Regions from separate parts of the Streptacidiphilus sp. EB129 genome, predicted to be linked through region 2. Evidence: riboswitches for the same ligand, from Rfam matches in the RefSeq annotation. Region 2 holds a riboswitch; each other region holds the start of a gene.
The links. A riboswitch is a leader RNA that binds a small molecule or an ion and turns the genes downstream of it on or off. The one in region 2 is predicted to bind cyclic di-AMP.
Positions count from the first base shown of each region.

Region 1: it holds a riboswitch for cyclic di-AMP, as region 2 does, so the genes downstream of both, ABH925_RS11855 (transglycosylase family protein) here and ABH925_RS24340 (NlpC/P60 family protein) in region 2, are expected to answer to the same signal.
Region 3: it holds a riboswitch for cyclic di-AMP, as region 2 does, so the genes downstream of both, ABH925_RS34640 (NlpC/P60 family protein) here and ABH925_RS24340 (NlpC/P60 family protein) in region 2, are expected to answer to the same signal.
Region 4: it holds a riboswitch for cyclic di-AMP, as region 2 does, so the genes downstream of both, ABH925_RS35085 (M23 family metallopeptidase) here and ABH925_RS24340 (NlpC/P60 family protein) in region 2, are expected to answer to the same signal.

Region 1 covers NZ_JBGCCS010000007.1:230,152-237,827, reverse strand. The annotation lists gene ABH925_RS11865 (SDR family NAD(P)-dependent oxidoreductase) at 1-566, opposite strand, end outside; gene ABH925_RS11860 (cytochrome P450) at 690-2,069, shown strand; cyclic di-AMP (ydaO/yuaA leader) riboswitch at 2,194-2,362, shown strand; gene ABH925_RS11855 (transglycosylase family protein) at 2,366-3,154, shown strand; gene eno (phosphopyruvate hydratase) at 3,329-4,621, shown strand; gene ABH925_RS11845 (septum formation initiator family protein) at 4,728-5,183, shown strand; gene ABH925_RS11840 (DUF501 domain-containing protein) at 5,180-5,719, shown strand; gene ABH925_RS11835 (exopolyphosphatase) at 5,716-6,714, shown strand; gene ABH925_RS11830 (NAD(P)/FAD-dependent oxidoreductase) at 7,009-7,676, shown strand, end outside.
Region 2 covers NZ_JBGCCS010000021.1:86,441-94,116, reverse strand. The annotation lists gene ABH925_RS24365 (glycosyltransferase family 4 protein) at 1-150, opposite strand, end outside; gene ABH925_RS24360 (glycosyltransferase 87 family protein) at 329-1,576, shown strand; gene ABH925_RS24355 (hypothetical protein) at 1,605-2,915, opposite strand; gene ABH925_RS24350 (NlpC/P60 family protein) at 2,976-3,905, opposite strand; gene ABH925_RS24345 (ribose-phosphate diphosphokinase) at 4,350-5,294, opposite strand; gene ABH925_RS24340 (NlpC/P60 family protein) at 5,415-6,485, opposite strand; cyclic di-AMP (ydaO/yuaA leader) riboswitch at 6,496-6,646, opposite strand; gene ABH925_RS24335 (NlpC/P60 family protein) at 6,945-7,676, opposite strand, start outside.
Region 3 covers NZ_JBGCCS010000053.1:12,364-20,039, forward strand. The annotation lists gene ABH925_RS34630 (hypothetical protein) at 1-57, opposite strand, end outside; gene ABH925_RS34635 (Cys-Gln thioester bond-forming surface protein) at 264-1,616, opposite strand; gene ABH925_RS34640 (NlpC/P60 family protein) at 1,875-2,858, opposite strand; cyclic di-AMP (ydaO/yuaA leader) riboswitch at 2,866-3,056, opposite strand; gene ABH925_RS34645 (D-alanyl-D-alanine carboxypeptidase family protein) at 3,397-5,313, opposite strand; gene ABH925_RS34650 (GPP34 family phosphoprotein) at 5,567-6,295, shown strand; gene ABH925_RS34655 (helix-turn-helix domain-containing protein) at 6,721-7,581, shown strand.
Region 4 covers NZ_JBGCCS010000056.1:9,382-17,057, forward strand. The annotation lists gene ABH925_RS35070 (thioredoxin family protein) at 1-269, shown strand, start outside; gene ABH925_RS35075 (bile acid:sodium symporter family protein) at 453-1,646, shown strand; gene ABH925_RS35080 (VOC family protein) at 1,656-2,018, shown strand; cyclic di-AMP (ydaO/yuaA leader) riboswitch at 2,198-2,328, shown strand; gene ABH925_RS35085 (M23 family metallopeptidase) at 2,341-3,327, shown strand; gene ABH925_RS35090 (hypothetical protein) at 3,469-3,771, opposite strand; gene ABH925_RS35095 (hypothetical protein) at 3,827-5,488, opposite strand; gene ABH925_RS35100 (PrsW family intramembrane metalloprotease) at 5,618-7,468, opposite strand; gene trmB (tRNA (guanosine(46)-N7)-methyltransferase TrmB) at 7,634-7,676, opposite strand, start outside.

The DNA.
Region 1 (7,676 bases), on a different contig from region 2:
GTCTGCACGCCCTGCGGGCACAGCGCGCTGACCTTGATGCCGCGGTCGCCGTAGGTCACCGCCAGCGACTCGGCGAAGGCCACCGCGGCGTGCTTGGTCGCGGTGTAGGCGGCGTCGCCGGGCATCTGCAGCAGCCCTGCGGCGGACGCGGTCTGCAGCAGGTAGCCCCGGCCGCGCTTCAGCATGCCCGGCAGCACCGCCCGCGCCGCGTACACGTGCGCCATCACGTTGACGTCCCAGCAGGCCTGCCAGACCTCGTTCGAGGCCTCGATGCCGGCGCCGGAGCCGATGCCGGCGTTGCTGCAGAACAGGTCCACCGGACCGAGGTGCTTCTCGGCGGTCTCCACCAGGGCGCGGACGTCGCTCTCCCGGGTCACGTCGCTGCCGACGCCGACGGTGTGACAACCCTCACGGTCCAGTTCGAGCGCGAGGTCCTCCACCCGGGCCGCGTCCAGGTCCGCGAGCAGCAGCCCGCGCGCGCCCTCGGCGGCGAAACGGCGCGCCAAAGCCGCCCCGATGCCACCGGCCGCACCGGTCACGACCACGACGGATCCGCGTATCTGCATGTCCTGACTCCTCTCGCCGGGCCCCCGCACGGCCCGTTCACTGCCGGTGATCGTAAGCATCCCGCCCGCCACCGCAACAGTGCCCGTCCGTGACGCGGGTCAACCTCCGGCTACCGTCAAGGAGTGCACAAGCCGCCCACCGTTCCGACAGCCGCCCCGACCACTCTCCCGGGCAGTGTCCCGAGTGCTGTCCCGAGCGCTGTCGCCGAGACCGGCCCGGAACTCTTCACCTGGGAGTTCGCGGCCGACCCCTACCCCGCGTACGCCTGGCTGCGGAGCCATGATCCGGTGCACCGGACCACGCTGCCCAGCGGGGTCGAGGCCTGGCTGGTCACCCGCTACGACGACGCCCGGCAGGCGCTGGCGGACGCCCGGCTGAGCAAGAGCCCGGCCCACCACAGCGGCCAGGGCCACCGCAGCGGCCGGGTCGGCATCCCCGGCGAGCGCAACGCGGACCTGATGACCCATCTGCTGAATATCGACCCGCCGGACCACACCCGGCTGCGGCGGCTGGTCTCCAAGGCCTTCACTCCGCGCCGCGTCGCCCTGTTCGAACCCCGGGTCCGGGAGCTCACCGACCGGCTGATCGACGGCTTCGCGGAGCGGGGTGAGGCCGACCTGATCCACGAGTTCGCCTTCCCGCTGCCCATCTACGCCATCTGCGACCTGCTCGGCGTCCCCGCCGAGGACCAGGACGACTTCCGGGACTGGGCCGGGATGATGGTCCGGCACGAGAAGCCGGGCGCCGGCGGCGGCAGCCCGCGCGGCGGCGTGGCCCGCGCGGTGAAGCGGATCCGGGCCTACCTCGCCGAACTGATCCACCGCAAGCGCGCCGACATCGCCTCGGGACAGGCCGGTGACGACCTGATCTCCGACCTGATCCGGGCCAGCGACCACGGCGAGCACCTGACCGAGAACGAGGCCGCGGCGATGGCCTTCATCCTGCTCTTCGCCGGCTTCGAGACCACTGTCAACCTCATCGGCAACGGCCTCTACCACCTGCTGAACCATCCCCGGCAGCGGGCCGAGCTGCAGGCCTCGCTCGCCGCCGGCGAGACCGCGCTGCTGGCCACCGCGGTCGAGGAACTGCTGCGCTACGACGGCCCGGTGGAGCTCGCCACCTGGCGCTTCGCCACCAGCCCGATCACCCTGGGCGGCCAGGACATCGCGGTCGGCGATCCGGTGCTGGTGGTGCTGGCCGGCGCGGACCGCGATCCGGCCCGCTTCGACCAGCCCGACCTGCTGGACCTCGAACGCCGGGACAACCCGCACCTCGGCTTCGGTCACGGCATCCACTACTGCATCGGCGCCCCGCTGGCCCGACTTGAGGCCCAGTACGCTCTCGCCGCGCTGCTCACCCGCCTCCCCGATCTGCACCTCACCGTCGCGCCCGGGGAACTGCGCTGGCGCGGCGGCCTGATCATGCGTGGGCTGCGCCAACTCCCGGTCGGCTACCGCCCGGAGCAGCCCGCGAAGCAGCCGCCCGAGGCGCTGCCGGAGTAGCCGCCGCGCCAGTTCCGGGACGGGTGAGGCGAACTGATGGGCTTGTGATTATCAGTCCGGTCTGTCTAGCCTGCCCAGAACGCCCGCACACGTGGGCGGCCGTCGTACGGGACGCCGAGTCCTGTCCAGCCGTGCGCCGGTACCAAGACTTCTTCATTGGGCAGGAGCGGGGGACCCAGGTAAGTCGCCGCAGTCCACGGGGCTGCGGCTGGGGGTGAAGGCGTGTCATGCGCCCGGGCTACCTCACGGCCCGAACCCGACAGCTCACCTCGCAGGCGTCGGAGAGGACACCTGCCATGCCCTTCGCCATGCCCGTGAACAGCACCGGCCGCCATCGCAAGCCGCGCACCAGCCAGACCCGGCGCCTGGTCGCCACCGGTGGCCTGGCCACCGCCGGGATAGCCCTGCCGCTCATCGGTGCCACCTCCGCCTCCGCGGCCTCGGTGTCCACCTGGGACAAGGTCGCCAACTGCGAGAGCAGCGGCGACTGGTCGATCAACACCGGCAACGGCTACTACGGCGGACTGCAGTTCTCCGCCTCGACCTGGTCCGCCTACGGCGGCGGTTCGTACGCGTCCACCGCGAACCGGGCCAGCAAGGCCCAGCAGATCGCCGTCGCCGAGAAGGTGCTGGCCTCGCAGGGCCCCGGCGCCTGGCCGGTGTGCGGCCCGCAGGCCGGCCTGACCCGTGGCGGCGCCCCGGCCTCCGTCGACACCGGTACCCCGGCGCGGAGCACCACGACCAAGAGCACGCCGACCAAGAGCTCCCCGACCCACGGCACCACGACCCACACCGGCACCGGCAAGCACCGCAAGCCGACCGCCACCGAGCAGTCCGCGCCGCAGTCCACCACTGCACAGTCCACCACGCAGCCCGCCGCGCAGTCCGCGCCGCAGGCATCGGTGCCCGGGCAGCACGCGGTCGGCCACGGCGGCTACACCGTCAAGCCCGGTGACACCCTGTCCGGGATCGCCGCGTCCGCGCACCTGGGCGGTGGCTGGCAGACGCTCTACCAGGACAACAGGTCGACGGTGGGCGGCAACCCGAACCTCATCTACCCGGGCCAGCAGCTCCAGGTCGGCTGACGGGTCGACTCCGACGGGACGAGGGCGTCCCTGCCCGCCAGCGCACCCCTGGGTGAACTACTGGTGAGTAGGGGCGCCGCATCGTGGGACTCCCGCGAGCGCCGCGTCGCTGCGAGCCCTCCTGCGGATAGGCTCAGGGGGTAAACCAGTAGGAGCAGCCCCAAGGAGATGCCTGTGCCGTCCATCGACGTCGTCGTAGCCCGGGAGATCCTCGACTCGCGAGGCAACCCCACGGTCGAGGTCGAGGTCGGCCTCGACGACGGCAGCACCGGCCGTGCCGCCGTTCCGTCCGGCGCCTCGACCGGCGCCTTCGAGGCCCTGGAAATGCGCGACGGTGACAAGAACCGTTACGGCGGCAAGGGCGTGGAGAAGGCCGTGCTCGCGGTCATCGAGCAGATCGGCCCGGAGCTGGTCGGCTACGACGCCACCGAGCAGCGCCTGATCGACCAGGCGATGCTGGACCTGGACGCCACTCCGGACAAGTCCTCGCTCGGCGCCAACGCCATCCTCGGCGTCTCCCTCGCGGTGGCCCACGCGGCCTCCGAGGCCAGCGACCTGCCGCTGTTCCGCTACCTGGGCGGCCCGAACGCGCACCTGCTGCCGGTCCCGATGATGAACATCCTCAACGGCGGTTCGCACGCGGACTCCAACGTCGACATCCAGGAGTTCATGATCGCTCCGATCGGCGCCGAGTCCTTCTCCGAGGCCGTGCGCTGGGGTGTCGAGGTCTACCACCAGCTCAAGTCGGTGCTGAAGCAGCGCGGCCTGTCCACCGGCCTGGGCGACGAGGGCGGCTTCGCGCCGAACCTGGAGTCCAACCGCGCCGCGCTGGACCTCATCATCGAGGCCATCAAGGAGGCCGGCTACGTCCCCGGCCGCGATGTCGCGCTGGCGCTGGACGTCGCCGCGTCCGAGTTCTACAAGGACGGCAAGTACGAGTTCGAGGGCAAGTCCCGCTCGGCCGCCGAGATGACCGAGTACTACGAGGAGCTGGTCGCGGCCTACCCGCTGGTCTCCATCGAGGACCCGCTGTTCGAGGACGACTGGGCCGGCTGGAAGGTCATCACCGAGCGTCTGGGCAGCAAGGTCCAGCTGGTCGGTGACGACCTGTTCGTGACCAACCCGACCCGCCTGGCCCGGGGCATCAAGGAGGGCATCGCGAACTCGCTGCTGGTGAAGGTCAACCAGATCGGTTCGCTGACCGAGACCCTGGACGCGGTCGAGATGGCCCAGCGCAACGGCTTCCGCTGCATGATGTCGCACCGCTCCGGCGAGACCGAGGACGTCACCATCGCCGACCTCGCCGTCGCCACCAACTGCGGCCAGATCAAGACCGGCGCCCCGGCCCGCTCGGACCGCACCGCCAAGTACAACCAGCTGCTGCGCATCGAGGAGATCCTCGACGACGCCGCGGAGTACGCGGGCCGCGCCGCGTTCCCGCGCTTCCAGCACAGCTCGGCGAGCTGACGTCGCTCCGGTGCCCCGTCGCCCGCACCCTTTAGGGTGGGTCGGCGGGGCACCGGCGTATCCCTGTTCAGCAGCACGGTCGGGCATCGACGGGAGGGGCGAGCGCGTGAGCGGCAGCAAGGGCGGTAGCGGCGGGCAGGGCACCGGCGCGCGCAGCCGCAGGCCGCGGTTCACCGGGCGGGCCGCGGTGCTGGCCCTGGTGCTCTGCTCGCTGGTCGCGGCGCTGGCCTACCCGACCCGTCAGTTCATCGCCCAGCGCGCCCAGATCGCGCAGCAGCGGGCCGCCGCCCAGCAGGCCCAGGCCCAGGTGGACGAGCTGCGCCGGGACAAGGCCCGCTGGCAGGACCCCGCCTATGTCGAGGCCCAGGCGCGGGCCCGGCTGCACTACGGCTTCCCCGGGGAGACCCCGTTCACCTCGGTCGATCCGACCCCGGCCGACTCGGCCCCGGCCGCCGCCTCCGCGCAGACGGCGCCCGGCGCGGTGCGGCAGCCCTGGTACGACAGCATGTTCGAGTCGCTCGACAGCGCCGACAGTTCATCACCGACGAAAGCAAGGCCATGACGCACAACCCGGTACCCGCGCCCGAACCGGTCGCGGACGAGGACATCGCCGCCATCGCCGCCCAGCTCGGCCGGGTGCCGCGCGGGCTGCGCGGCGTGGCGCACCGCTGCCCCTGCGGCCTGCCCGACGTGGTGGAGACCGCCCCGCGGCTGGAGGACGGCAGCCCGTTCCCCACCCTGTACTACCTGACCTGCCCGCGCGCCGCCTCCGCCATCGGCACCCTGGAGGCCGACGGGATGATGAAGGAGCAGACCGCGCGGCTGGCCGAGGACCCCGAGCTGGCCGCCGCCTACCAGCGCGCCCACGAGGACTACATCGCCAAGCGCGACGCCATCGAGGTGCTGGAGGGCTTCCCCAGTGCCGGCGGGATGCCGGACCGGGTGAAGTGCCTGCACGTCCTGGTCGGTCACAGCCTCGCGGCCGGACCCGGCGTCAACCCGCTGGGCGACGAGGCGCTGGCGGCGCTGCCGGAGTGGTGGCGCAAGGGACCCTGTGTCTGCACCGGCAACGACGCCGACGAGGACGGGACGTCATGACCTCGCGTGACAAGACGCCGCGTGACAAGACGCCGCAGCGCGTGGCCGCGATCGACTGCGGCACCAACTCCATCCGGCTCCTGGTCGCCGACCTCGACCCTGCCACCGGCGAACTGCACGACCTGGACCGGCGGATGACCATCGTCCGGCTCGGCCAGGGCGTCGACCGCACCGGCCGGCTCGCCCCCGAGGCGCTGGAGCGCACCTTCGCCGCCTGCCGCGAGTACGCGGCCGTCATCGAGTCGCACGGCATCGGGCTGCACGGAACGGGGCCGCGCGGTACCGCACCGCTGCGCTTCGTCGCCACCAGCGCCTCCAGGGACGCCGAGAACCGGGCCGAGTTCGTCGACGGGGTCCGCGAGATCCTCGGCGTGGAGCCCGAGGTGATCACCGGGGACGAGGAGGCGCAGCTCTCCTTTACCGGCGCCACCCGGGAGCTCGACCCGGCCGAGGGCCCCTACCTGGTGTTCGACCTCGGCGGCGGCTCGACCGAGTTCGTGCTGGGCACGGACCGGGTCCAGGCCGCCCGCTCGGTCGACATCGGCTGCGTCCGGATGACGGAGCGTCACGGCGAGGACACCCTGTCCATGCGGGCCGACATCAAGCAGGGCCTGGACCTGGCCGCCGGGACCGTCCCGCTGACCGGCGCGCACACCCTGGTCGGCCTGGCCGGGACGGTCACCACGGTGGCCGGGATCGCCCTGGGCCTGCCGGCCTACGACTCGGCCGCGATCCACCACTCGCGGATCTCGCTGGCCCAGGTGCACAACGTCACCTCGATGCTGCTGGCCGCCTCGCACGACGAGCGCGCGGCGATCCCGGTGATGCACCCCGGGCGGGTCGACGTGATCGGCGCGGGCGCCCTGGTGCTGCTCGGGATCATGGAGCGGACCGGCGCGTCCGAGGTCGTGGTGAGCGAGCACGACATCCTCGACGGCATCGCCTGGAGCATCGCCGAACGCGCTGCTGAGAGCGTCGCCGGAGAAACTTCGTGAATTTCTTCACATGAGGTTCTGGGTGGATGGCTCACCCGGCTGGGCTGTAAGTCCGAATTGCGAGACCCAAGGTGCCCGAGGGCCCGGGCTGAAGGCTTCCAAGGCTTCGGCCCGCTTTCGCAGGCACAATCGCAATAAGGGCGTCGAGCTGCGGCTATGTCCTGCTGAACGGCCCGCTGGACCCGGTGTGCCACCGGTCCGCTTTCATGGGCCGCGAAGTGTAGCAGACGATGTCCAGAGGTATGTGAGGAGGGCCACAGAGGGTGCTCCGGAGGGGGGTGGATACTTTCGGATATGAGCACCACGGAGCGTCCCCGCATCCTCATCGTCGGCGGTGGATACGTCGGCATGTATGCCGCGATGCGCATCCTCAAGAAGATGCGCTACGGGGAGGCGACCGTCACGGTCGTCGACCCCCGGTCCTACATGACCTATCTGCCCTTCCTTCCCGAGGCGGCCGGCGGCAACGTCGCCCCTCGCAACCTCGTCGCACCCCTGCGCAGTGTCCTCAAGGGCGCGGAGGTCCTCACGGGCCACGTGACCTCCGTGGACCAGGGCCGCAAGGTGGCGACCATCACCCCGGCCGGCGGCGACTCGTACGAGCTGCCCTTCGACTACCTGGTCGTCGCGCTCGGTTCGGTCTCCCGCACCTTCCCGATCCCCGGCCTGGCCGAGAACGGCATCGGCATCAAGTCGGTCGAGGAGGCCATCAGCCTCCGCAACCACGTGATCGCCCAGCTGGACAAGGCCGAGTCCACCACCGACGAGAAGGTGCGCAAGCAGGCGCTCACCTTCGTCGTGGTCGGCGGCGGCTTCGCCGGCATCGAGACGGTGGCCGAGCTGGAGGACATGGCCCGCGACGCGGCCAAGATCTACCGCAACGTGAAGCGTGAGGACATGCGCTTCATCGTGGTGGAGGCGGCCAACCGCATCCTTCCGGAGATGGGCCCGGACCTCGGTCT
Region 2 (7,676 bases):
GAACCGGGCGGCCTCGGCTCCGTCCCGCCAGGTGGAGGCGTAGACGACGATCTCGCCGGGCGCCATCCGGGTCGCCATATTGTGCACGAATGTCTGGATACCGCCGGGTCGTGGCGGGAAGTCGTTCGTGACGATCAGCGTCTTGTGCATAGTCTGGCGGCTTGCCCTTCCAGGTACTCGGTCCGGCGTTCTCGGCGCAGCGGTTCGTGGTCCGTACGATAGGCCAGTGCGATGCCCTTCCGGCGTCCGCCTCGACCCGCCCGACCATGCTCCGGTTCCGACACCGCACGACTGACCCAGCGAGGATTCCATCACCGTTCACCCGCCCTTGCTGCGCGGCGCCGCGCTGCCGCCCCCGGCGGAGGCATCCGGGCGGGTCCGGCCTGCCTGGCGGCGGGAGCTGCCGCTGGCCTCGTGCTGGCTGCTGACCCGCACCCTGCTGCTGCTCGCCGCGCTGGGCGTGATCGCGGGCGGCGGTCTCGACGTGACCAGCGACGTCAAGGTGATCTACCAGGGCTGGGCGCAGATACTGCAGACCGGAACGTTTCCGCTGGACGACGTGACCTGGCAGTACCCGCCGCTGGCGGCCCTGGTGATACTGGTGCCCAGTTGGCTGCCGTGGTCCTACTTCACGGGGTTCCTGGTCATGGTCGCGGTCTGCGACCTGGCCGTGCTCGGCGTACTGCTGCGGGCCTCCCGGCGGGGCGGCGGGAGCCGGGCCGGGGCCTGGCTGTGGACGGGCGCGGTGCCGCTGCTGGGGCCGACCGCCTACTGCAGGTTCGACCTGGTGGTCACCGCGGTGGCGGTGGTCGGGCTGCTGGCCACCGCGGTCCGGCCCCGGCTCAGCGGGGCACTGGCCGGCGTGGGCGCGCTGCTGAAGGTCTGGCCGGTGCTGCTGCTGATCGGCACACCGCGCGGGCGGCGCACCCGCGACGCCTGGACCGCGGTCGTCGCCACCGGTCTCGCGCTGTGCTTCTTCTGCGCCGTCACCATGTACGGGGCCTTCTCCTTCCTGGCCTTCCAGGGCGACCGGGGCGTGGAGGTCGAGTCGCTGGGGGCGCTGCCGTTCTTCCTGGCGCACCAGCTCGGCTGGTGGGGCGGCCACGCCGACATGCACTACGGCTCCCTGGAACTGCTGGGCCCGGGAGTGGCCCTGGTCGGCCGGCTGATGATGGCACTCACGCTGGCCGCCTTCGTCTGGCTGCTGGTCTGGCGGGTGCGGTCGCGGCGCTGGACAGCGGCGACCCCGTTCGACGCGGCGCTGGCGGCGCTGCTGCTCTTCACCGTGTCCAGCCGGGTGATCAGCCCGCAGTACCTGGTGTGGCTGCTCGGCGTGGCCGCCGTGTGTCTGACCTCACGCGAGACGGTGCAGCGCGGCACCGCCTGGCTGCTGGCCGTCGCCAGCGCGCTCACCTTCGTCGAGTTCCCGCTGTGCTTCGGCGATCTGGCGTCGTTCCACCCCCTCGGGGTGACCGTCCTGTGCGTCCGCAACCTGGTGCTGGCCGCCGCCACCGTGCTGGCCTGCCGCCGCCTCTGGCAGTCCACGGTGAGCGCCCCCGCCACCCCGGCCCCGTAGCACGCCCGGCCCGGACCGTAGCGGTCGGCTAGGACGTGGGTTTCAGGGCCGCGAGGAGGTCGGCGCGCCACTGGGCGGTGAAGGCCGTGAGGCCGACGCCCAGGGTGCCGCGCAACGCGGTGTCCGTGGCGGCGTCCTGGCCGGAGCGGCCGCCCGCGGCGGCGACCGCGCGGTAGAGCGCGACCAGCGCGGGCTGCCCGTGGCGCTGGACCACGCAGCGGCAGGCGAACCAGGCCTGCTGGTACGCCTGCGGCAGCCCCGGGGCCGAGCCGTCGAACGCGGAGTCCGCCGGCAGCTGGGCCGGCACCCGCCCGGCGGCGAGGTCCGCGGCGAGTTCGGGGGCGATCTGGGCGGGCGTCCGCCCGGTGCCCAGGTAGCCGGTCCAGTTGGCGGCGCCCTCGGAGAGCCAGCGGGGCGTCCACTGCTCGGTGATCGCCCGGGTGGCCACATGGGTGGTCTCGTGGGTGGTGACGACCCGTCGGCCGAGGGCGTTCAGGCCGTCCCAGACCTGCGGGTTGACCGTGATCCGCTCGGTGCGCCCGGCCTCGGCCGCGCCCAGCTCGCCGGTGGTGACGGCGGCGATGGCGCTGAAGCCGAGCGGGTCCGCGCCGAGCAGCGCGCCGAACTGGTCCAGGCCCAGCGGCACCTGGAGGACGGTGCGCTGCCCCCAGCCGTCGCCCCAGACCGCGCTGACGGCGGGCACCGCCCGGTCCGCCTCGTCGGCGAGCGGCTGCAGCCCTGCTGCCCCGCGCAGGCCCAGCACCAGGCAGTGCCGACCCTGCACGACGTTGACCGGGCCCAGGTCCCACAGCTCGGCGACACCCGGGCTCTGGCTCTGACCCGGGCTCTCGCCCGGCCCGCCGCTCAGCAGCCAGTCGGAGCCGATCCGGGTGAAGCCGAGGTACTGGTCGGCGGTCACCGGGGTGGCGTCGAAACCGGTGAGCCGGTACGCCAGTTGGACCCGTACCGCGCGGCGGTCCGCACCGTCGACCTGGGTCGGCGGCAGCGCGAAGGCGTCCAGGGCCCGCAGTCGGTAGTCCCAACCGGACAGCGGCACCTGGGCCAGGTTCCGCAGCAGCGTGCCCTGCTGGTCGATCAGGGCCTGCGAACCGGGGACGACGGTGGCGGTGAGCGCGTTCAGGTCGCGGCCGCGCACGCCGGCGGCGCGGCGGTCCAGCGTCCGCTGGATGCCGCGGCGGGCCGAGGCGTCGTCGTCGACCGCGTCCGCGACCTCGTCGGCGCGCCGGTCGTCCCGCCAGGTGACCCCGGCGGCGCCGAGGCCGGCCAGCAGCGCCGCTCCGGCGCCCGCGCCCAGCAGCGCCCGCCTGCCTGTCCTCACCCGTGCCGTCCTCATCGCCGCTGCCCGTCCCGGTCGCCGCGGCCGTTCCGGCCTCCAGTGTCAGGCGGGACGCACCACGGCCGCCACCGGCATGTCGTCGACCCGCTCGTAGCGGACCCTGGCGCCGGGGTAGGGGGCGTGGATCACCATCCCGTTCCCCGCGTACATCCCGACGTGGTGCATGTCGCCGTAGTAGATCACAAGATCCCCTGGGCGGGCCCGGGAGAGCGGGATCCGCTGTCCGGCGTAGGCCTGCCCCTGCGAGGTCCGCGGCAGCGAGACCCCGGCGTGGTGCCAGGACCAGTACATCAGGCCGGAGCAGTCGAACGCCCCCGGCCCGGTCGCCCCGTAGACGTAGGGCTTGCCCAGTTCGCCGCGGGCCGCCGCGAGCGCCGCCGCCGCGCGGTCCGAGGCGGGGCCCTGGTCCGGCGGCAGGGCCTCCCCCGCCGCCTGCGCGGCCGCCCCGGCCGCGTCGCTCTCGGCCTGCTGGATCGTGGCGCGCTGCTGGTCGTTGAGGCTGCCGAGCAGCGCCTGCGCCGCGCCCAGGCGGCGCTGGGCCTCGGCCTTGCTGCCGGCGATGGTCTGCTGCAGCAGCTCCAGGGCCGACAGCTGGGTCAGCGCCTCCGCCCGGTCCTGGGTCAGCCGGCGCTGGATGCCGCGCAGGTCCTGCAGGCTCAGCGCGGCCGAGGCGTCCGCCTGGTCGGCGTGGGTGGCCCGCTCCAGGTAGTCCTGCGGGTCGGCGTTGAACATCAGCTGCATCAGCGGGTCCATGCCGCCGCCCTGCCGGTACTCGGCGCTGGCGAGCGAGCCCACGGTCGCGGCCAGGGTGTTCACCTGCTGCTGCTCCTCGGCGATGTGCTGCTGCAGCAGCACCGCCCGGCGCAGCAGCGCCCGCTCCTGCTCCCGGGCCCCGTCGTACCGCTGACCGGCGACCTCCGCCTGCGCGTAGAGCGCGTCGACCTGCTGCTGCACGTCACCGGTGGTCTGCATGCCTGGAGACGCCGTACCTGGAGATACCGGCCCCTGGGCGGCCGGGCCCCGGGCTGCCAGGGCGCTCCCTCCGGTGCTCAGGACCGCGGCGGTGGCTGCGGCGACGGTCGCGGCGGTCCGGGAGAACAGCACCACGGCGGAGTGCTGGCCCAGAGGTCGGGCACGTCGGTGGGACGCCACGTGGGCGGGCTCCGTTCGTCCGGTGCGGGGCCGTGCCGCGACGCCGGATGCGTCACCGAGCCCAGCGGTCCCCCGGTGCCGCCCGGAAGGACGGTCGACGATGCGGAGGACCGAGCGCAGACGTTAGCGAGTCGGACACAACGACACCAAACACCTCGACTGGCGAATATTCATGCCAATCCCCAACGAACTGACGAAACGCCACGTCATCCTGGGTGATGCCGGGGCGGGCCCCGGCATCGATTCCCTCGATCGGGGTCACCGTCACACGGCGTCGAAGAGCGCGCTGACCGATTCCCCGTTGTGGATCCTGCGGACCGCCTCGGCCATCGCCGGGGCGATCGACAGGACGCTGAGCTTGTCGGTGCGCTCCCCGGCCGGGATCGGCACGGTGTTGGTGCAGACGATCTCCAGTACGTCCTCCTGGTCCGAGAGCCGCTTGAGCGCACCGGCCGTGAACAGTCCGTGGGTGCACGCGACGCGGATCGAACGGGCGCCCAACTCCCGCAGCCGGTCCAGGAGTTCGAGAACCGTGCTGCCCTTGGCGATCTCGTCGTCCAGCACGATGACGTCGCGCCCGGCCACCTCGCCGATCACCGAGCTGATGGTGACCCGGTCGTCCGCGAAGCGCTGCTTGGCCCCGGCCGCCACCTGGACGCCGAGCAGCCGGGCGAAGGCCGCCGCCTCCTTGGCGTTGCCCAGGTCGGGCGAGACCACGGTGGTCCGGGACAGGTCGTAGCGGCGGAAGTGCTCGGCCAGCTCGCGCAGGGCGTGCAGATGGTCCACCGGCACCGAGAAGAAGCCGTGCACCTGCGGCGAATGCAGGGTCATCGCCAGCACCCGGCCGGCCCCCGAGGCCACCAGCAGGTCGGCGACCAGGCGGCCGCCGATGGAGATCCGCGGCGCGTCCTTCTTGTCCGAGCGGGCGTAGGCGTAGTGCGGCATCACCACGGTGATCCGGCCGGCCGAGGCACCGCGCGCGGCGTCGCACATCAGCAGCAGCTCGACCAGGTTCTCCTGCACCGGGGTGACCAGCGGCTGGATCAGGAAGACGTCGCGCTCGCGGCAGTTCGCCTGCAGCTGGACCTCAAGGCAGTCATTGGCGAACCGGTTGACCCGTACCGGGTTCAGCGGTACGTCCAGATGGGCGCAGACCTCCGCGGCCAGTTCGGGGTGGGCACTGCCGCTGAACACCGCTATGTCACGCATCGACGCTCTCCTCGCTCAGGGGCCCGGCGCACGCGCGACCCGGCGCACGCGCCATCGAGGCCTGCCGCCCGGACCGACCGGACGACAGGCCTCAGGAACTGCGAGAACTCTAGCGAGGGCCTACAGGTGCCGCATCGCGTAGATGGAGCCGATGTAGCTGATGGGCTCGTACTTCACCACGGTGCCGGTGTGCGGGGCGTGCAGCACCATGCCGTGGCCCGCGTACATCCCGACGTGCTCGCCACCGTTGAAGAAGACCAGGTCGCCGATCTGGAGGTCGGCGGTGGAGTTCACCGCCGTGCCCTGGGTGACCTGGTCGTAGGTGGTGCGGCCGAGGGTGATGCCGGCCTTGGCGTAGGACCACATCATCAGGCCCGAGCAGTCGAAGGTGGTCGGGCCGGTGTCGCCGTAGACGTAGACGTCGCCGAGCCTGCTCTGCGCGGCGGCGAAGGCGGTCGCCTCCGCAGAGTCGCCGGCCGACCCGCTCGGGCTGTAGCCGTTCGCGCTGGAGCCGGAGCTGCCGCTGCCCGAGCTGTGCGAGCTCGTGGGCGTGGCCTGCTGCTGCGCGGCAGCCAGCGCGGCCTGCTGCTGGGCGGTCAGCGAGGCCATCCTGGCCTGCGCGGCGGCCAGCTTCTGCTGCACCGAGGCCTTGGAGGCGGCGAGCTGCTTGCTGGTCTGGTCCAGGGCCGCGAGCTTGGTCTGGGCCTCGGCCTTCTCCCGGTCCAGCGTGGCCTGCTGCGTCTTCAGGTCACTGAGCTGCGTGGTCTGGCTGCTGGCGATCTGGTCGGCCGCCGAGGCCTGGTTCAGGTAGTTCGTCGGGTTCGACGACAGCATCAGCGCGACCGTGGGGTCCATCGCACCGTCGCGGTACTGCGCGCTGGCGATGGCGCCGAGGCCGGCCTCCTGCGCGTTGACCGCGGCCTGCTGCCGGGCCACCTGGTCCTGCAGGGTGCTGACCTGGGCCTGCTCCTTCTGCTGGGCTTCCTGGTTGGCGTCGTACTGCTGGATCGCCGCGTCGGAGGCCTGGTTGTCCTGGTTGATCTCCGCCTGGAGCTGCGCGGTGGTCTGTGTGGGCGCCGCCGAGGCCGACTGGGCCGCGGTCGCGGAGAGTGCGACGGTGGTGGCGGCGGCAGCGGTGAGTACGGTTATCCGCGCGCGACTGGGGGACTTGGGACGACGATGGGACGCCACGAAGGCGAGCTCCTTCTTCCTACGGCCGCCTACCGGGTGAGCTGACGGGTTCGGGCTGGAAGACGTGCCCTACGGCGCTTCACCGGCGAGAAGCCGGCCTGGCGTCGATTCACCCCGAGGAACATGGTTCCCCGGCTCCGAACTGACGGCGTTTCCCCTGTAGGCGTCCGGTGGATCCGGACGTCGTGCCGTGCGGTCGGACTCGGCGGAAACCTCCGCTGCCACTCAGGCTGAGTGATCGACTTCGCGGTGGTTCGATCAGTGACACTAGTGACCCAACCGTGATCCGTTCAAATCCCTGTAAGTAAAAACTCTCTTAGGTAACGATAGTGTTCCGAAACCCCAACCGAACGTAGTTGCCACATGACCGAACTGCGACGACATGACCGTCAAAACGGTCAGAACGACCCGGGAGTTGGGGTTGCGGTGACGTGAGTCACATTCTGGGGTGTCGACACGTCAGAACCGGCGGATGGCGACCACGCCGCCGAAGTAGCTCATCGGCTGGATCGAGACCGTGTAGCCGTACTCGGGGGCGTTCAGCAGCATCCCGTTGCCCGCGTAGAGGCCCACGTGGTTGCCGCCCTCCATCACGATGATGTCGCCCACCTTGGCGTCCGCCATCGAGGCCACCGGCGAGCCCACGGTCTCGTCGGAGAAGGAGTAGTGCGGCAGGGTGATCCCGGCGTGGGCGTAGGACCACATCACCAGGCCGGAGCAGTCGAAGACGTTCGGGCCCGAGCCGCCCATCGAGTACGGGGCGATGCCGACCTTGCTCATCGCCGCCAGCATCGCGGTGCGGGCCGCCGAGGAGATCCCGGACAGGTCGATCTGGCCGACCGTCATGTGGCTGTCGTTGTGCGCCGCCGAGCCGTACCCGCCACCGCCGCCACCGGCCGCGTTCACCTGCTGCTGCTGGGCCGGGGTGAGGCCGTCGAGGATGCTCTGGGCGTGCTGCAGCTTCGCCTCGGCGGCGGCCTTCGACTGCTGCATCTGCTTCAGCAGCGCCTGCTGGGCACCGAGCGCCTGCGCCGCCTCGGCCTTCTCCTTGGCCAGCGTCTGCTGCTGCGCCTGCAGCGAGGACAGCATGGCGACCTGGTCGTCGTTGAGCTGGTTCTCGGCGGTCGCCTTGTCGAGGAAGCCGGTGGGGTCCGAGGAGAGCATCAGCGCCACCGTCGGGTCCACCGTGCC
Region 3 (7,676 bases), on a different contig from region 2:
CAGGGTCGCGGCGGCGGCGAGAACGGCAGCGGCCGAGCCCCGTCCGGAAAGGTGCATCTGGTCCCCCTGAAATCTGCCGGTGTGCCGTCTGCCCCGATAGACGCCGGCTGCGGCCTCGCAGGTTGCACCGCGCGACGGGCCGGATGTCGCGATTGCCGCACCGGGAGAAGCCGACGGCCCCTGCCGCTCGTGGTGAGCGACAGGGGCCGTCGGACGGTGCGTCAGGCAGCGTCCTCGGAGGGCGCGTTCAGACAGAAAGACGACTAGGCGGCGTGGGTGCCCTTGGCCCGCTTGCGCAGGACGAAGACCGCAGCACCACCGGCGACGACGAGGGCCGCGGCAATGCCGGCGATCGTCGAGGTGCCGCTACCGCCACCGGTCTCGGCGAGACCGGTGCTCGGGGACGGGGACGGAGTGGCGGAGGAGCTCGGCGCCTTGCTCGGGCCGGGGCCCGTGCCCGGGGTGGTGGGCTTGCACTTCAGCGCGCCCTTGAACTCCTGGCTGAAGCCGTTGGGGCCGGTCACCGTGATGTCGTAGGTGGCGCCCTCGGTGACCTTCACCAGCACCGTGGTGCTGGCACCCGGCTGCACGGTGACGGACTGGCCGCCGACCGTCGTGGTCCAGGGCTGGTCACCGGCGTTGGTCAGGGTGACGTCGACGCCACCCTTGGTGCAGTCTTCCTTGGCGACAGCCGCGGGGATGACGCCCTTGGGGGCCCAGTCCGCCTCGGCCGCGGCCGTGACCTCGACCGGGGCCGTGCCGGCCAGGATCATGGTCTGGCTGGAGCCGTCGACCGCCTTGAAGGCGCGGCCGACCGGCAGGTCGGTCGTGGTGGTGGCGGTGACGGTCGCCTTGCCCGCCGCGGCACCGGCAGGCACCTTGACGTACAGCTTCTCGCCGTTGACGGCCTTGCTGGCGGCAGCGCCGTTCTGGTCCACCAGGGACACCCCGGCGGGAGCGGTCAGCGACAGGTCGACCGAGTTCGCGCTGGTGGTGACGGTGACCGGGCCGATCTTCTCGCCGCTCTTGCCGGCCACGCTGGCCGGGGCGAGCTGCAGCGAGGGCTTGGGCTCGGTGACGGGGACCGCGTTGGTCTCCAGCCAGCTGGTGAGCTGCGCGGCGGTCGCGTCCTCGGGGGTCGCGTCGGCGTTGTCGGAGAAGTGCCAGATCGCGGCCTGGGTGGCGGCGGCGGCCTGGTCCTCGCTCAGACCCTCCACGTTGAGCTGCTTGGCCAGCGCGTCCGCCGAGACGACCGGGTAGGAGTGCTGCAGGATCCACTGGATCTTGCCGCGGTTCGGGTTGTCGGAGAGGGTGGACTGGTCCCAGCCGGTCTCGGTGTACTTCACCCCGGCCTCGGTGCCGTGGTGCAGGTCGATGCAGTACACGGCCATGGTCTGGCCGCCCTGCGTCAGCGCGACCGTACCGGCGTCGAGCGCACCCTCGCCCTTGACGTCGACCGCACCGGAGTGCAGGAAGTCGCCCAGCACGGCGGTGCTCTTCTGGCTCTGGTCGGCCGAGGCCGAGCCTGCCAGTGCGACGGTCCCGGTCGTTGCGACGGCCGTCAGCAGAGCTGCGGCGCAGAGCTGCGCAGTGCGCCGCCCCCGTATGTTGAACATAGGTACCCCTTGCAGCGGCGGCTTCTTGGCATGGGGAGTGCCGCACCGGTCGCATGAACTGATGGTCAGTGAAAAACGCCCCCTGTGACTGTGGGGGATCCTAGTGACCACTGCGGCTGGAGTTCGCGCGGGGTCGGAAAATATGTGTCTTTGTCCGAACGACGCCTACCCCCGCCGGTGCACGACCGGAGGGGGTAGGCGTTCGACAGGCGGATGAGTGCCCGGTGACCGACCGCTGAGCAGGAGGTTGAGCAGGGGTCAGCCGATGCGGCCCGCGAAGTCCGGAGCCCAGTTGGCGATGGTCTCGTACTTCACGCCGGAGCTGGGGTTGGCCGCCTCGACGTACTGGCCGCCGCCGATGTAGATCGCGACGTGGTAGACGCCGGCATCGGTGCCGTCGTTGGACCAGAACAGCAGGTCACCGGGCTGCAGCGCATCCAGGGAGACATGCGTGCTGGCGGCGGCCTGGTCGGCGGCGACGCGCGGGATGGAGATCCCGGCCTGGGCCAGCGACGCCTGGGCCAGCCCGGAGCAGTCCCAGCCGGCCGAGCTGGTGCCGCCGTACACGTACGCGTCGCCGACCTGCGACTTGGCGAAGGCAACGGCTGCGGCGATACCGCTGGAGGTGCTGCCGCCGGGCGCCTGGACGGCGGTCTGCGTCGTGGCGGCGGTCGCCTGGGTCGCGGCCGCGTAGGCGGAGGAGGCGGCACCGGCGGCGTCCGACGAGGAGGAGAAGGACGAGGAGGAGGACGACGGCGAGGAGGACGTGGTCGCCGCCGAACTCGCCTCGCCCTCCGAGTCGCTGGAGGCGCCGGAGCCGCTGCTGCCGGTGGCGGCGAGAGCCCCGCCGAGGGCCAGCTTCTGACCCGGGTAGATCACGTCCGCGCCATGGGTCAGCGTGCCGCGGTTGAGCTGGTACAGCCGCTCCCAGCCACCGCTGACATGCCGCTTCGCGGCGATGCTGGACAGCCAGTCACCACTCACCACGGTGTACGTGGCGGAGGTGGCCGTGGCGGTACGGGCAGCCCGGTGCGCGGCGCTGTGGGCGGCGGCCGGGCGGGTGGCCGCCGGGGCGGAATCGGTGGACGTGGTGGCAGCGGCGGGGGCCTTCACCGGAGCGGCGGAGGCGCTGGCGGCGGTGACCAGCGGGAGCCCCAGGCCGACGCCGGCCAGGCTCATTCCGGCGAACAGGCGGTTGGCGACGGTGCGGCGGGTAGCACTGGGCAGGGCGTGCTTGGGCATGGAGCTGCGTTCCTCTCCCACGCCTACGAGGTGAGCTGTCGGATTCGGGCCGGAGTTGCCCGGCCGTGCGGTGCACGGCTTCACCCCTAGCCGCGATCCCGGAGATCGCGGCGACTTACCTGGGTCCCCCGCTCCTGCCATGGCGCGGTGCGTCGGTGTCTGAACCTCTCCGGCGGCAGGATTCGGCGTTCCGGAGTTGTTAGTTCCACTTAAGTGCGGACGGGGAGCACGCTAGGCAGATGCCCTGGAAATCCGCAAACGACTGTGGCATTGCTCACAGCGGCAGTGCATGATTCGCGGCGTCAGATGGCCTGAAAGCATGGGGTAGTTCGATCCCTCATGTCCTATTCATCCCCATGTGTCGCCATGATGGGAGCGATCCCGGCGCGCCGGACGCCGAGACCCACGTCACCGTCCGCGCCGCCGACCGCGCTGGCCGGAAAGCACCGCGCCCCGGTGCACCGGCGACGATTGACGTCGCGTGTGCACCGGGGCGCGGGAGAGCTCCGAAGCCCTCGTCCGGTCAGCCTTCTGCCGGTCAGCCCAGGCGGGTGAGCCTGGCCGGGTAGCCGGGCTGGACCAGGGCCTTCTGCAGCGTCACCGGAACCTGCTGCGCGCCCGCGCCGCTGCCCACGGTCAGCGTGCCGACAGTGGTACCCGCCGCCGCCGTGTGCGGCAGGCTGCCGCTCTGCGGGGTCAGCGTCAGGGTCACGGACTGGCCGCCCCAGCCGACCACGGTCACGTCCTTGGACGCCACCACCGGGGTCTTCCCGCCCAGACCGTCGTCGACGTAGCCGACGACGTCGCCCGCCTTGGCCACGGTGTGCGCCTGCAGCGCCGCCTCGGCACTGGCCACGACCTTCGCGCTGTTGGTCAGCACGGTCGGCAGGTAACCGCCGGTGGCCGCGGAGGCGGGCTGGCTCAGCACCACGCCGATGATGGTCTGCGTGCTGCCGCCGACCTTCTGCTCCGCCGCCCACATCAGGCAGCCGAGCGCGGCGCTGCTGGAGCCGGTCTTGATCCCGACGACGCCGTTCTTGCCCAGCAGATTGTTGTTGTTGTACGTGAGCACGTCGCCCGGCGGGGTAAACGAGGGAGTAGCCACGATTTCCCGGAACACCGGGTCCTGCATCACCGACTGGGCCAGCTTGAGCTGGTCGTTGGCGGTGCTCAGGGTGGTGCTCTGCAGACCGCTCGGGTCGGTGTAGGTGGTCTTGGACATGCCCAGCGCGGCCGCCTCGGTCTGCATCCGGGTGACGAACGCGGCGTCGGTCCCGGCGTCCCAGCGGCCGAGCAGCCGCGCGATGTTGTTCGCCGAGGGGATCAGCAGCATCTGCAGCGCCTGGTACTCGGTGATCTGTTCGCCCTCGGTCACCTTGGCGACCGACTCGCCGGCCGCCTTGCCCGAGGTGTACTCGTCGGCCGCCTGCTTGTCGACGGTGAGCGTCGGGCCCGGGTCGCCGGACTTCAGCGGGTGGTCCCTGAGGATCAGGTGGGCCGTCATCACCTTGGTGACGCTGGCGATCGGCACCGGGTTGTCGGAGCCGGTGTGCCCGAGGCTGCCGATCCCGTCCACCGCGACGGTGGCCTGCCCGGACGGCGGCCAGGCCAGACCGGGGGCGGCGCCGGGGAAGGCGTAGGAGGTGTCGGCGGTCATGGACAGCGAGGTCGCCGGCAGCGGGCGGAGCACCTGGACCACGGCCAGGACGACCAGCAGCACGCAGAGCAGGCCGCCCCAGAGGCTGATCCGCTTGACCGCCCGGCGCAGCCTGGAGGGCGGCCGTCGTTGCAGAGTCGCGAGTATGTCGAGAGCGTCGGACGTGGTCTCCGGCGAGGAGTCCGGATCCACCATGACCGTCCCGGTCGCCGCGCGCGAGCCGCCGCCCTGGGTCGGGGCCGAGCCGAATCCCTGGGCGGGGGCCGAGCCGAAGCCCTGGGCCGAGCCGAATCCCACGGCCGAGCTGCCGGCCAAGGCTGCGCCCTGGGCCGGGGCCGCGCTCTGGGCCGAAGCCGGGCTCTGGGCCGGGGCCGCGCTCTGGGCCGGGCCGAAGCCCAAGGCCGGGCCGAAGCCCGGACCGGAGGCAGGAGGACCCGCAGCCGGGGCAGGACCGGCGGCCGGGGCAGGACTCGCAGCCGGGGCCGGGCCCGAGCCCGAAGCAGGAGCTGCGGCCGGGCCGAAGCCGGGCACGGAGGAGGGCGCGGCAGCCGGGGAGGCGAAGGGCGTGGCGGCCGGGGAGGCGGGCGGGGCCTGCGGTGCGGGGTCGGGCTGGCGCATCGTCCGGGTGGGGAGGTCATGGGGCGTGCGCAGCGCGGTGGTCGGCGAGTCGAGCGCCTCACTCACGGCGGGCGGCTGCGGTGCCGCGGCACCGCCCTGGAACCAGGACGACGAGGACTTCGTCTCCGGTTCCTGGTCCGCGCCGTCGTTCCGCTCCGCCCTGTCGGGGGACTCGCCCACGTCTTCCAACCTCTCTCGCACGACCGGCGGGCGTCAGCAGAACGCCCCACCCAAGTTTCTTTCACATCCGCGACAACGCTGGCCCGCGACGCCTCTCACCGGTGATTCCTTTGTGTTACCAGGCCCTCCCGAGCAAGACGTGAGGCTCGCCGCAGTGGTTCCCGAGATCACGTTGTTGCGTCACTCTCGAGGCACTCTCGACAGCAGGGTGTGAGAGGCGTCACTCTGTCTTCATCCACGCGGGGAGGCTTGGATGGGCAAGAGCCGCAGAACAATTCCCGAGGAACTGTTGTTGCTCGCGCTGGACCCGACAACCGGGACCACCGCACAACCGCAGACCCTTGACCTCGGTCTGGCCGGGGCACAGCTCGTCGAGCTGGCCATGGCCGGAAGAATAGTCCCGGACGGTGACCGGATCGCTGTGGTGAACCCACGGCCGACCGGCGATCCTACCCTGGACCACGCACTCGAACTGCTGCGCCGTCGCGGCAGTGCGGTGCGTGCCGTGCACTGGATCGGCGGGCCCCGGCTGGGGCTGCGCCAGACGTACCTCGCGCACCTGGAGCGGTGCGAGATGGTGCGGGCAGTGCCGGGCCAGGTGTGCGGGGTGCTGCCGACGACGCGCTATCAGGCGTCCGACGACTGCACGAACAGCGCCATCAAGGAACGGCTGGACACGGCCATCCGCACCGGGGTGCCCCCGGACCCGCGGACCGCCGCGCTGGCCGCCCTCGCCCACGCCGTGGGCCTGGGCAAGCACCTCTATCCGGGCAACGAAGGCCGCTCCTCAAGGTCACGGCTGCGTGACCTGATCCGCTACGACCCGCTGGGCGGGATGGTCGCGCACGCCGTGATGGACGTGCAGAACGGCCTTCCGGTCGCACAGGTCCGCGCTCCGGGCGCCCCCGTCGTCCGGACCGCGACCCGACCCGCAAGGCGTCCGGCCGTGCTGCCGGGGATGGCCCGCGCGGCAGCTCGCTGAGCGCCGCCGGACCTGCCGTACCGCACCATCCGCACAGCCCGATCCACTCGCATGTCCGCACGTCCGGATGTCCGCGTGTCCGCACGGTGGACATCCGAACGCCGAATGCCGAACGCCGTCCCGTCCCGCGCCCACCACGCGGCCCTGGACGGCGTTCGGCATTCGGCGTTCGGCAAGCGCGTTCAGCGCTGCGGGTTGGGTACTGCGGGTTCGGCACTGCGGGTTGGGCACTGCGCGTTCGAGCAGCGTTCCAATACCACGATGGGCACCCTCTGCGGGCGGAGAGCGCGTTCCGGCAGCCGCACGCCCCTGATCTGTGCCGTTTGCCCCACGCGGGGACCCTCCCCGGTGGCATCCTGCTGGAGATACGGAAGGGATACCAACCAATCCCGTTCCAGACCCGACACCCCCGAGCCGGAGGACCCGTGTCGTCCGCCAGCATCAATCCCACCGTCCGCCGCCGTCGCCTCGGTTCCGAGCTGCGCAAACTGCGCGAGCAGAAGGGCCTGACCGCCGAGGAGGTCGCTCAACAGCTGCTGGTCTCCCAGTCGAAGATCAGCCGGCTGGAGAACGGCCGGCGCAGCATCAGCCAGCGTGACGTCCGGGACCTCTGCACGGTCTACGGCGTGAGCGACGAGTCCATGGTCGAGGGCCTGATGGCGATGGCCCGGGAGTCCCGGCAGCGCGGCTGGTGGCACGCCTTCGGCGACGTCCCGTACAGCGTCTACATCGGGCTGGAGGCCGAGGCGGTCTCGGTGCGCAACTACGAGTCGCTGTTCATCCCCGGCCTGCTGCAGACCCGCGAGTACGCGCACGCCGTGGTCGCCGGCATCCAGCCGGAGGCCACCCCGGAGCAGATCGACAAGCGGACCGACATCCGCATGGTGCGGCAGAACCTGCTCAGCGACACGGACACGCCGCTGCGGCTGTGGGCCGTGATCGACGAGGCGGCGCTGCACCGCGTGGTGGGCAGTCCGGCGATCATGCGCGACCAGCTGCACCGGCTGGTCGAGCTCAGCACCCAGCCGCACATCAACGTCCAGGTGCTGCCCTACAGCGTGGGCGCGCACCCCGGGATGAGCGGCACCTTCTCCATCCTGGAGTTCCAGGACGCGCTGGACGCCAGCGTCGTCTACCTGGAGGGCGTGACCAGCGACCTGTACCTGGAGAAGGAGGGCGACGTGCGTCTGTACTCGGTGATGTACGAGCACCTCCGGGCCCAGGCCCTGAGCGCCGGTCAGACCCGCGACCTGGTCACCGAGGTGGCCGACGCCTACGACCGCTGACGCGGGCGGAGGATACACCAGCACCCGCCGTCCCCGCCCGGCACACGACGGACTCCCCTTCTCTTGGGGGAAACACACGATCCAGATATCCCCTT
Region 4 (7,676 bases), on a different contig from region 2:
CCAGCCCCGGCATCCAGCTGATCCTGTCCCGCAACTACCACCTGGTCACCGTGGATGTGGGGCAGTACGACCACAACACCGAACTGGCGGCCCGTTATGTCCGGCTCGCCAGCAGCGGCATCCCGGCGCTGGCCCTGCTCGGACCGGACGGGACGGTGCGCCACACCACCGACGACGGGTCGTTCGCCCAGGCACGGTCGATGTCCGAGGACCAGTTCGCCAACATGCTGGTGGACTGGCTCTACCCGCCGTACGGCAACACGGAATGATCGGGTTCATCCGGTATGCCGGTATTCCCGGTCGAGTCGTAAGCCACTCGATCGAATGAGTTCGCGGGCTCTGACGGGACTTCCCCCGGTGCCTTCTGATCAGATGTCAGGCACGACAGGCGTACGCCCGCTCCGGGCCGCAGGCACCAGCACCATGCCATGACAGGACGGAGGGCTCCCGCCATGCGTTCATCCCCCGTGCGCCGGTCTCCCGCGCACGCGTCTCCCCAGCAGCCGTCCGCCCAGCAGCTGTCCGCCGGGCAGTCGTCCGCCGAGCAGCTGTCCGCCGGGCAGTCGTCCGCCGGGCATCCCGCTGTGGTGGACGGGGTGCTGGCCCGCCTCGGCGGGGCGCTGCAGCGGCAACTGCTGTGGATCATGGTGGGGATGTACGTCCTCGCCGCCGTACTGCCGGAACCGGGCGAGGCCCTGCGCCGGGTGTCACTCGGGCATGTCGGCGCGGTTGGCTTCCCGTTGCCGGCCGGGCTGCTGGCGCTGATCGTGTTCACCGCCGGACTCACCGCCCGGGCCGAGCAACTGCCACGGCTGCTGCGCCGCCCCGGTCCGCTGCTGCTGGGCATCCTCACCAACGCACTGCTGCCGACCCTGCTGCTGGCGGCGGCCTCGGTGGCGGCCGCCGGGTGGCACAACCAGAAGGAGGCGCAGAGCCTGCTGGTGGGCCTGGCCCTGATCGGGGCGATGCCGGTGGCCGCCGGTGCCACCGTCTTCGCGCAGGGCAGCGACGGGAACGCCACCCTCACCCTCGGGCTGGTGGTCGGCTCGACCCTGCTGAGCCCGCTGACCATCCCGCTCGGGCTGCATCTCGGCGGCTTTCTCACGGCCGGTGACTACGCCACCGACCTGCACGCGATCGCCCGTACCGCGAGCAGCGTGTTCGCCGTCCTGGCGGTGGTGCTGCCCTGCGCCTCGGGGCTGCTGGCCGGGCAGGTCGCGGCCCGCGTGGGCCGCGGGCTGACACCGGCGCTGCCGGTGATCCGGCTGCTGAACCTCGGGGTGGTGGTCAGCCTGAGCTATACCAACGCCTGTGGCGCGCTCGGCCAGGTGCTCGCCCGTCCCGACCCGGACTTCCTGGTCCTGGTCACCGTCGCGGCGGGGCTGATGTGCGGCTGCTCCTTTCTCACCGGCTGGGTGATCGCGAACCGGCTGCGGATTCCCCGGTCCGACGCGATCGCGGTCACCTACGCCTCGGGAATGAACAACAGCAGTGCCAGCGCGGTCGTCGCGGCGACGCGGATACCGGATCATCCCCTGGTGCTGCTGCCGATTCTGGCGTACAGCCTGCTGCAGAAGGTGCTCGCCGGATCGGTCGGCCGCCTGGTCGGTGCGGCGGACTCCCCTGGGCGGTCCCGGCGGCGCTAGCGTGAGGCCATGGGCATCGAAGCCGGGCTGGGAAGGCTGGACGAGATCGTGGTGGACTGCGCCGACCCCGCGGGTCTGGTGCGGTTCTGGGCACTGCTGGTCGGTGGCTCCCCGGTGGACCGGACGCCGCAGTGGTCCTACGTCGACCCGCCCGGCGGTCAGCCCCGACTGGCCTTCCAGGCGGTGCCGGAGGGCAAGGAGACGAAGAAGAACCGGCTGCACCTGGACGTCGAGGTGGGCGACATCGACGCGGTCCGTGACGAACTGCTGCGGCGCGGAGCGCAGGTGGTGGGTGAGGTGCAGACCGACGACCAGGGAGCATTCCAGGTGATGCACGACCCGGAGGGCAACGAGTTCTGCCTGGTGCGATGACAGAGTGTCAGTGATTGTTTCTCGTTCATGATTCAGTACACATCAAAAATGTACCTCCTCGATCCACAACTGCAGGCCCTCGATCCACAACTGCACCCCCTGGATCACTTGGATTCAAGCGGCACTAGGATTACCTTTCTATAACGCAGCGCGAAGTTCTGCCGTTAGTCGGACGGCGTCGTGCTCAGTCGCCTAATCCAGTTGGAGCCGGGGAACCACGTACGTCGGGGTGAATCAGCCGCACCTGGCTGTAGGGGACCTTCCTCTCCGAACCCGTCAGCTAACCCGGTCGGCGAAAGGGAAGGAAAGGAGCACGCCGACGGTGGCGTCGTACCAGCCCACCACCTGGGCCCCCGAACAGTCCGACATCGACGAGCCGGAAACGCCTCGGTCGATGCCACGGGCGGCAGCGCCGCAGCCCGCGGTGCCGCAGCAGCGGTCGTCGGGCATCGCCCCCTCCGCCGTGCTCGGCTTCGCGGCGATGGCGGCGGTCGGCGCGACCGGACTCGCCGCCCCGGCAAGCGCGTTCGCGGCGGAGCCGGGCAGCGCCGCCAAGGGCACGCTCATCGCGCATCAGGACCGGTCCCACCAGGACCACGGCCAGACCGTCGGCTTCGGCTCGAACACGGCGGCCAACACGGATCCGGGCACTGCGCTGGCGGAGCGGATACGGAACCAGGCAGCACAGCAGAAGACCACCGCCGAGGACACGGCCCGCCGACAGGCCGCCCAGGCGGCGGCGGAGAAGCAGGCCAGACTGCAGCAGCTCGCCGCCGAGGCGGAGCAGCAGGCGGCGCAGGCCGCCGCCGGGTCGGCCGCGCAGGCAGCCGCCCAGCGCTCCCCGGGAGAGCAGACTGCCGCGGCCGTCGAGGCCGCGCTCCGGGCGCACCGCCCGCAGGCGGTGGCACAGCTGGGCACCCTGGTCGCTCCGGTGCCCGGGGCGACCACCGGCGCGGGCTTCGGACAGTCGGACTCGTTCTGGGCCCACCTGCACACCGGGCTGGACCTCACCGCCCCCACCGGCGCTCCGGTGCTCGCCATCGGCGCGGGCACCGTCACCTCGGCGGGCTGGGCCGGCGCCTACGGGTACCGCGTGGTGGAGACCATGCCGGACGGCACCGAGCTCTGGTACTGCCACCTGTCGGCGATCGGTGTCGGCTCGGGCGAGGTGACGGCCGGTCAGCCCATCGGCCGCGTCGGCGCCACCGGCAACGCCGCCGGGCCGCACCTGCACCTAGAGGTCCGCCCGGCCGGCGGCGAGCCCGTCGACCCGGCCGGCTGGCTCGCCGACCACGGCCTCGCCCTCTGATCGGGCCCCATAGGCCCTGAAGCGGGGCTCACAGAGAGCAGGCCCGCGCAGACCAGGCCCGCACAGACCCCGACGGCCCCGGTGACATCCCCCCGACACCGGGGCCGTCGGCTTGCGCTGCGGCGGGGGCGCCGCCTGCTGTCAGGCGCGGCGGTCCACGGCGGCCCAGGAGGCCAGGGCGACACCCGCCGAGACGGTGGCCACCGACGGCCATGCGCCCAGTTTCTTCGCCAGCGGATGGGAGCCCGCGAACGCCGCGACGTAGAGGCCGGTGAGCGCCACCGCCGTGCCGGTCCCGGCGGAGCGCTTCCACTGCGTGGCCGCCACCGCGCCGGCCGCGGCCAGGGCGACCCCGCCCAACTCGCGCTTTCTGGTCGCCCGTGCGATCGCGAATCCGCCGACCAGACCGCTCGCCGCGACGAGCGATGAGGGAATCCGTGCCATGTCGTCCAACCTCCAGCAGTAGTCCGGTCTCGACCCTAACCCGGGACCGGGGCGGTCAGTTGGTGCGAGTGTTGTGGAGGTGCAGGCCTATGTAGCCGATGTAGACGCGGCCGGTACCGGAGCAGTCGTCGTGGTAGTGCAGCCGGGGAGCGGTGCCCCCGCCGCCTATGCGCAGGTGGGCGCCCATGAACACCTTGCCCGAAGGGCTGACGGTCGCCGGTACCGGCAGTTCCCGCTCGCCCTTCCACTTGCCGTTGGTGCGGACCGTCCGCGACTCGTCGCGGATCACCTTGCGCGGGGGGAAGACATGGCAGTCCGGGGGAGTGTTCTCGCACCAGCGGCGGAAGTCGCCGCCGGACTCCCCGCGCACCGCCGCCTCGGCGTAGTCCTGCAGGGCCAGCAGCGCGTCCCAGGCCATCCGGACCCAGGTGGGGTGGTCGGTCTGGTCGTCGAGCTCCTTGGTCAGGCGCGGGTCGCCGGTGAAGGCGAGCAGCGGGAACTCGTGCATCCGGTCGAGCAACTCGGCGAAGGAGACCGGGTCCTGCCGGTTGCCGTCCGGCACCACCGGCAGTGAGGTGAGCAGTTCCGGGCCGCCCGCGTCGGCGAGCCGGCCGCGCAGCGACCGGACCTCGGTGCGCGCCTCGCGCAGTTCGCTGTACTGCTCGTCGTACTCGGCGGCCAGCTGCGACTCGCGCTCCTCGGCCGCGCGGAGCCAGCGACGGACCTCCTGCAGCTCCTCGGCCCGGGCCCGCTCCTCGTGCGCCTCCTCCTCGCTGTGGTCCACCAGCAGCGAACCGGGCTGGACCCCGTCGATTTCGGCGGTACCGTCCGTGACCACGCGGGAGCGCAGCGGGGGAAGCCCCGCCAGCGCGTCGGGCAGGGGGGTCTGCACCGCGAGCCGGCGCGGCAGCCAGGCCAGCAGGCCGGACGCCCGGCGCAGGTCGGCGTCGAGGGTGTGCCGGGCCATCACCCGGTGCCGCTGGGCCTCGGGGGCCCAGGCGGGGTCGAGGCCGGGAAGGTAGGTGCGCACCGCGCCGCCGTACACCCGGTGGTGCTCCAGGGTGCGGTTGAAGTCGCGTTCGGCCGAGGGCGACAGGGCGTAGAGCACGGCCAGCCCGGCGCAGCCGCGCAGCAGCGGGTCGACGGTCTCGGCGAGCCAGTCCTCGAAGTCGACCCGGGGCGGTGTACTCGCCACCACGATGGGCATCCGCCGGTCCGGGTCGCACAGCTCGTCCAGCACCTCGTCGACGTCCCCGCGTTCGATCACGGTGGGCATCACGTGCAGCCGGGCCGCGCCCTCGTGCTCGCCCTCGGCCGGGGCCAGCGCGTCCAGCAGGCCCCGGGCCAGGGCCGGTACCGGCGCCTTGGTCGCGGAGCTGCCGCGGACCGGCAGCTGCTCGGCGTCCAGGCGTACCCAGGTGCGTCCGGCCTGCGGGGTGCTGATCGTCAGTGAGGTCTGCCAGATTCCCTGCGGAGTGAATTCCCGTAGTCGCCAGCGCGCGACCGACTCCTTCGCGCCTGCGGCTCCACGCAGCCGGTCCTTGAGCGCACAGTCCAGCACGGCCTGCGATCCGATGCGGTGGCGGCCGTCCTCGGCGCCGGGATCGTCGTAGTGCTGCGCCTTCAGCCAGTGCCTGACCTGCTGCCCCGCCAGAGAAACCGTCTCTTTGTGGACGTAACCACTGGTCACGGCCATGCGATAGATGCCATCGGTCATCCGCGGGCCTCCTGACGCTGTATCGGCGTCTCCGCACCGTTTGTGCGGGGTTAAGAGAACAACGCGAAGTGAGGCTCCGATGGTTCCGATGCGATCGGACACTGGCGTGCGGATGTTGTGCGCGCGCCCTCAGGGAACGTCGCGCGCCGCGGGCGCCTCCGGCTGCGCGGGGGCTTGCGCGGGGGTTTGCGCGGTGGGCGCGGCGGGAGGCTGGGCCTCGGACGCGGCCGGTGCGGACTGGGCCGGGGCCTGGGCCTGGGCCTGGGCCGGGTGAGGGGTTTGCGGGGCGGCTTGGGGCGGGGTGGCCGCGGGGTAGCCGTAGGGCTGGACCGGGTGGGCGTAGCCGCCGTGGCCCGGGGCCGGCTGCGCGGGAAGGTACGGCGTGGGGGCCTGCTGGGCAGGGCGGTGGCCGCCGGGGGCGCCGTACGGCGCCTGTGCCTGTGCCTGTGGCTGCGGGTACGGCTGCGGCTGGGGGTAGGGCTGGGGCTGAGGGGGCTGCGTGTACGGCTGGGGCTGGGGGTACGGCCCCGGCTCGGGCTGTGCGTACGGCTGCGGCTGGAGGTAGGGCTGCGGGTAGGGCTGCGGCTGCGGCTGCTGTGCGTACGGGTGGGGCTGCGGCTGCGGGTACGGCTGGGGCTGTGCGTACGGGTGGGGCTGGGGGTAGGGCTGGGGGTAGCCCCGTGGGTACTGCTGGGGGTAGGGCTGCGGTCGCAGGCCGTAGCCGTTCGGGTAGCCGGGGCCGGGGAACCCGTACACGGGGCGCTGGACCGGGTGGGTCCGGTACCACTCCTGTGCGCCGACCCGGCTGAACGCGTCGGTCACCAGCTCCTTGCGCTCCCACAGGTGGTGCAGCAGTTCCTGCTCGCGCTCGGCGAAGTCCGACCCCGCCTGTCCGCGCTCGGCGCGTTGCCGCAGGAACGCCAGCGAGGTCGCGAAGCTGACGTACTCGCGCATGATCTTCTCGCCCGGCCTGCCCTGGGTGAACCTGGCCAGCTCCCGGGCCTGCCGCCGGGTTCGCATCGAGGCCAGCACCAGCGGTGCCTGCGGCATGATCCACCCCGCCGCCGCGTACACCGGGAGCTGCCGCTCGACCACCCGCAGCTCACTGCGGCGCGACCACAGCACCAGCCACACCATCAGCCCGAAGACCGGCACCATGAACAGGAAGTACACGCCGATGAAGCCCAACGGGCCCAGCACCGACGAGCCGTTCCAGGTGCCGTGCATGATCATCGCGCAGACCCAGCCGCCGATCGGCGCCAGTACCGCGAGCCAGCGCTTGCGCGTCATCGCCGCGATGCCGAAGCCCACCCCGGTCATCGAGGTGAACAGCGGATGCGCGAACGGCGACATCACCTCGCGCAGCACGAAGGTGATCACGGTCTGGGTGATGCCCATCCCGTCGCGGTTCCCGTCCAGCACCGAGCGCCCGATGTAGAGGATGTTCTCGGTGAAGGCGAAGCCGGTCGCGGTGAATCCGGCGTAGACGACGCCGTCGACGATGCCGCTGAAGTCGCGCCTGCGGAACAGGAACAGCAGCAGGATCGCCGAGCCCTTCGCGGACTCCTCCACCAGCGGCGCGACCAGGCTCGCTCCGAGCGTCTCGCCGCCGCCGATCTGATGGCTGATCAGCAGCGAGGTGGCCCAGGTGTTGGCGAGGATGGCGACCAGGGTCGCCGCGCAGGCACCCCAGGCGAAGCAGAACAGCAGGTTGCGCAGTGGCTTGGGCTCCACCCGGTCCAGCCAGTAGAACGCCCCCAGTACCAGCGGCACCGGCAGCACCGCCAGGCAGACACCGACGATCAGCCCCGAGGTCCCGGTCTGCCGCTGCACCATGGCCATGATCGCCACGCCGCACAGCGCCAGCAGCACGATCAGCGCGGTCAGTCGCAGCGCCTTGCTCTCCAGCGGGTTGCGGCGCGGTTTGTAGCGAAAGCGCCCGGGCAGCTGGAACTCCGGCTGCTCCTCGGCCTGGGGCACGGGGAACGCCGGCGCTGGTGTCTCTGCCGCTGACACCTCTGCCGCTGGTATCTCTGCGGGAGCGGACTGGTCCGGCTGAGGGCTGCTCACCATATGACTCTAGCGGGGGGCCTCAGCCGCCGGTAAGGCATTCTGCCTGATCGGCCACCCTTCGGGGCGGCTCCGTCAGCGGCGGCGGAACAGCAGGTCGTGCACGATGTGACCCTTG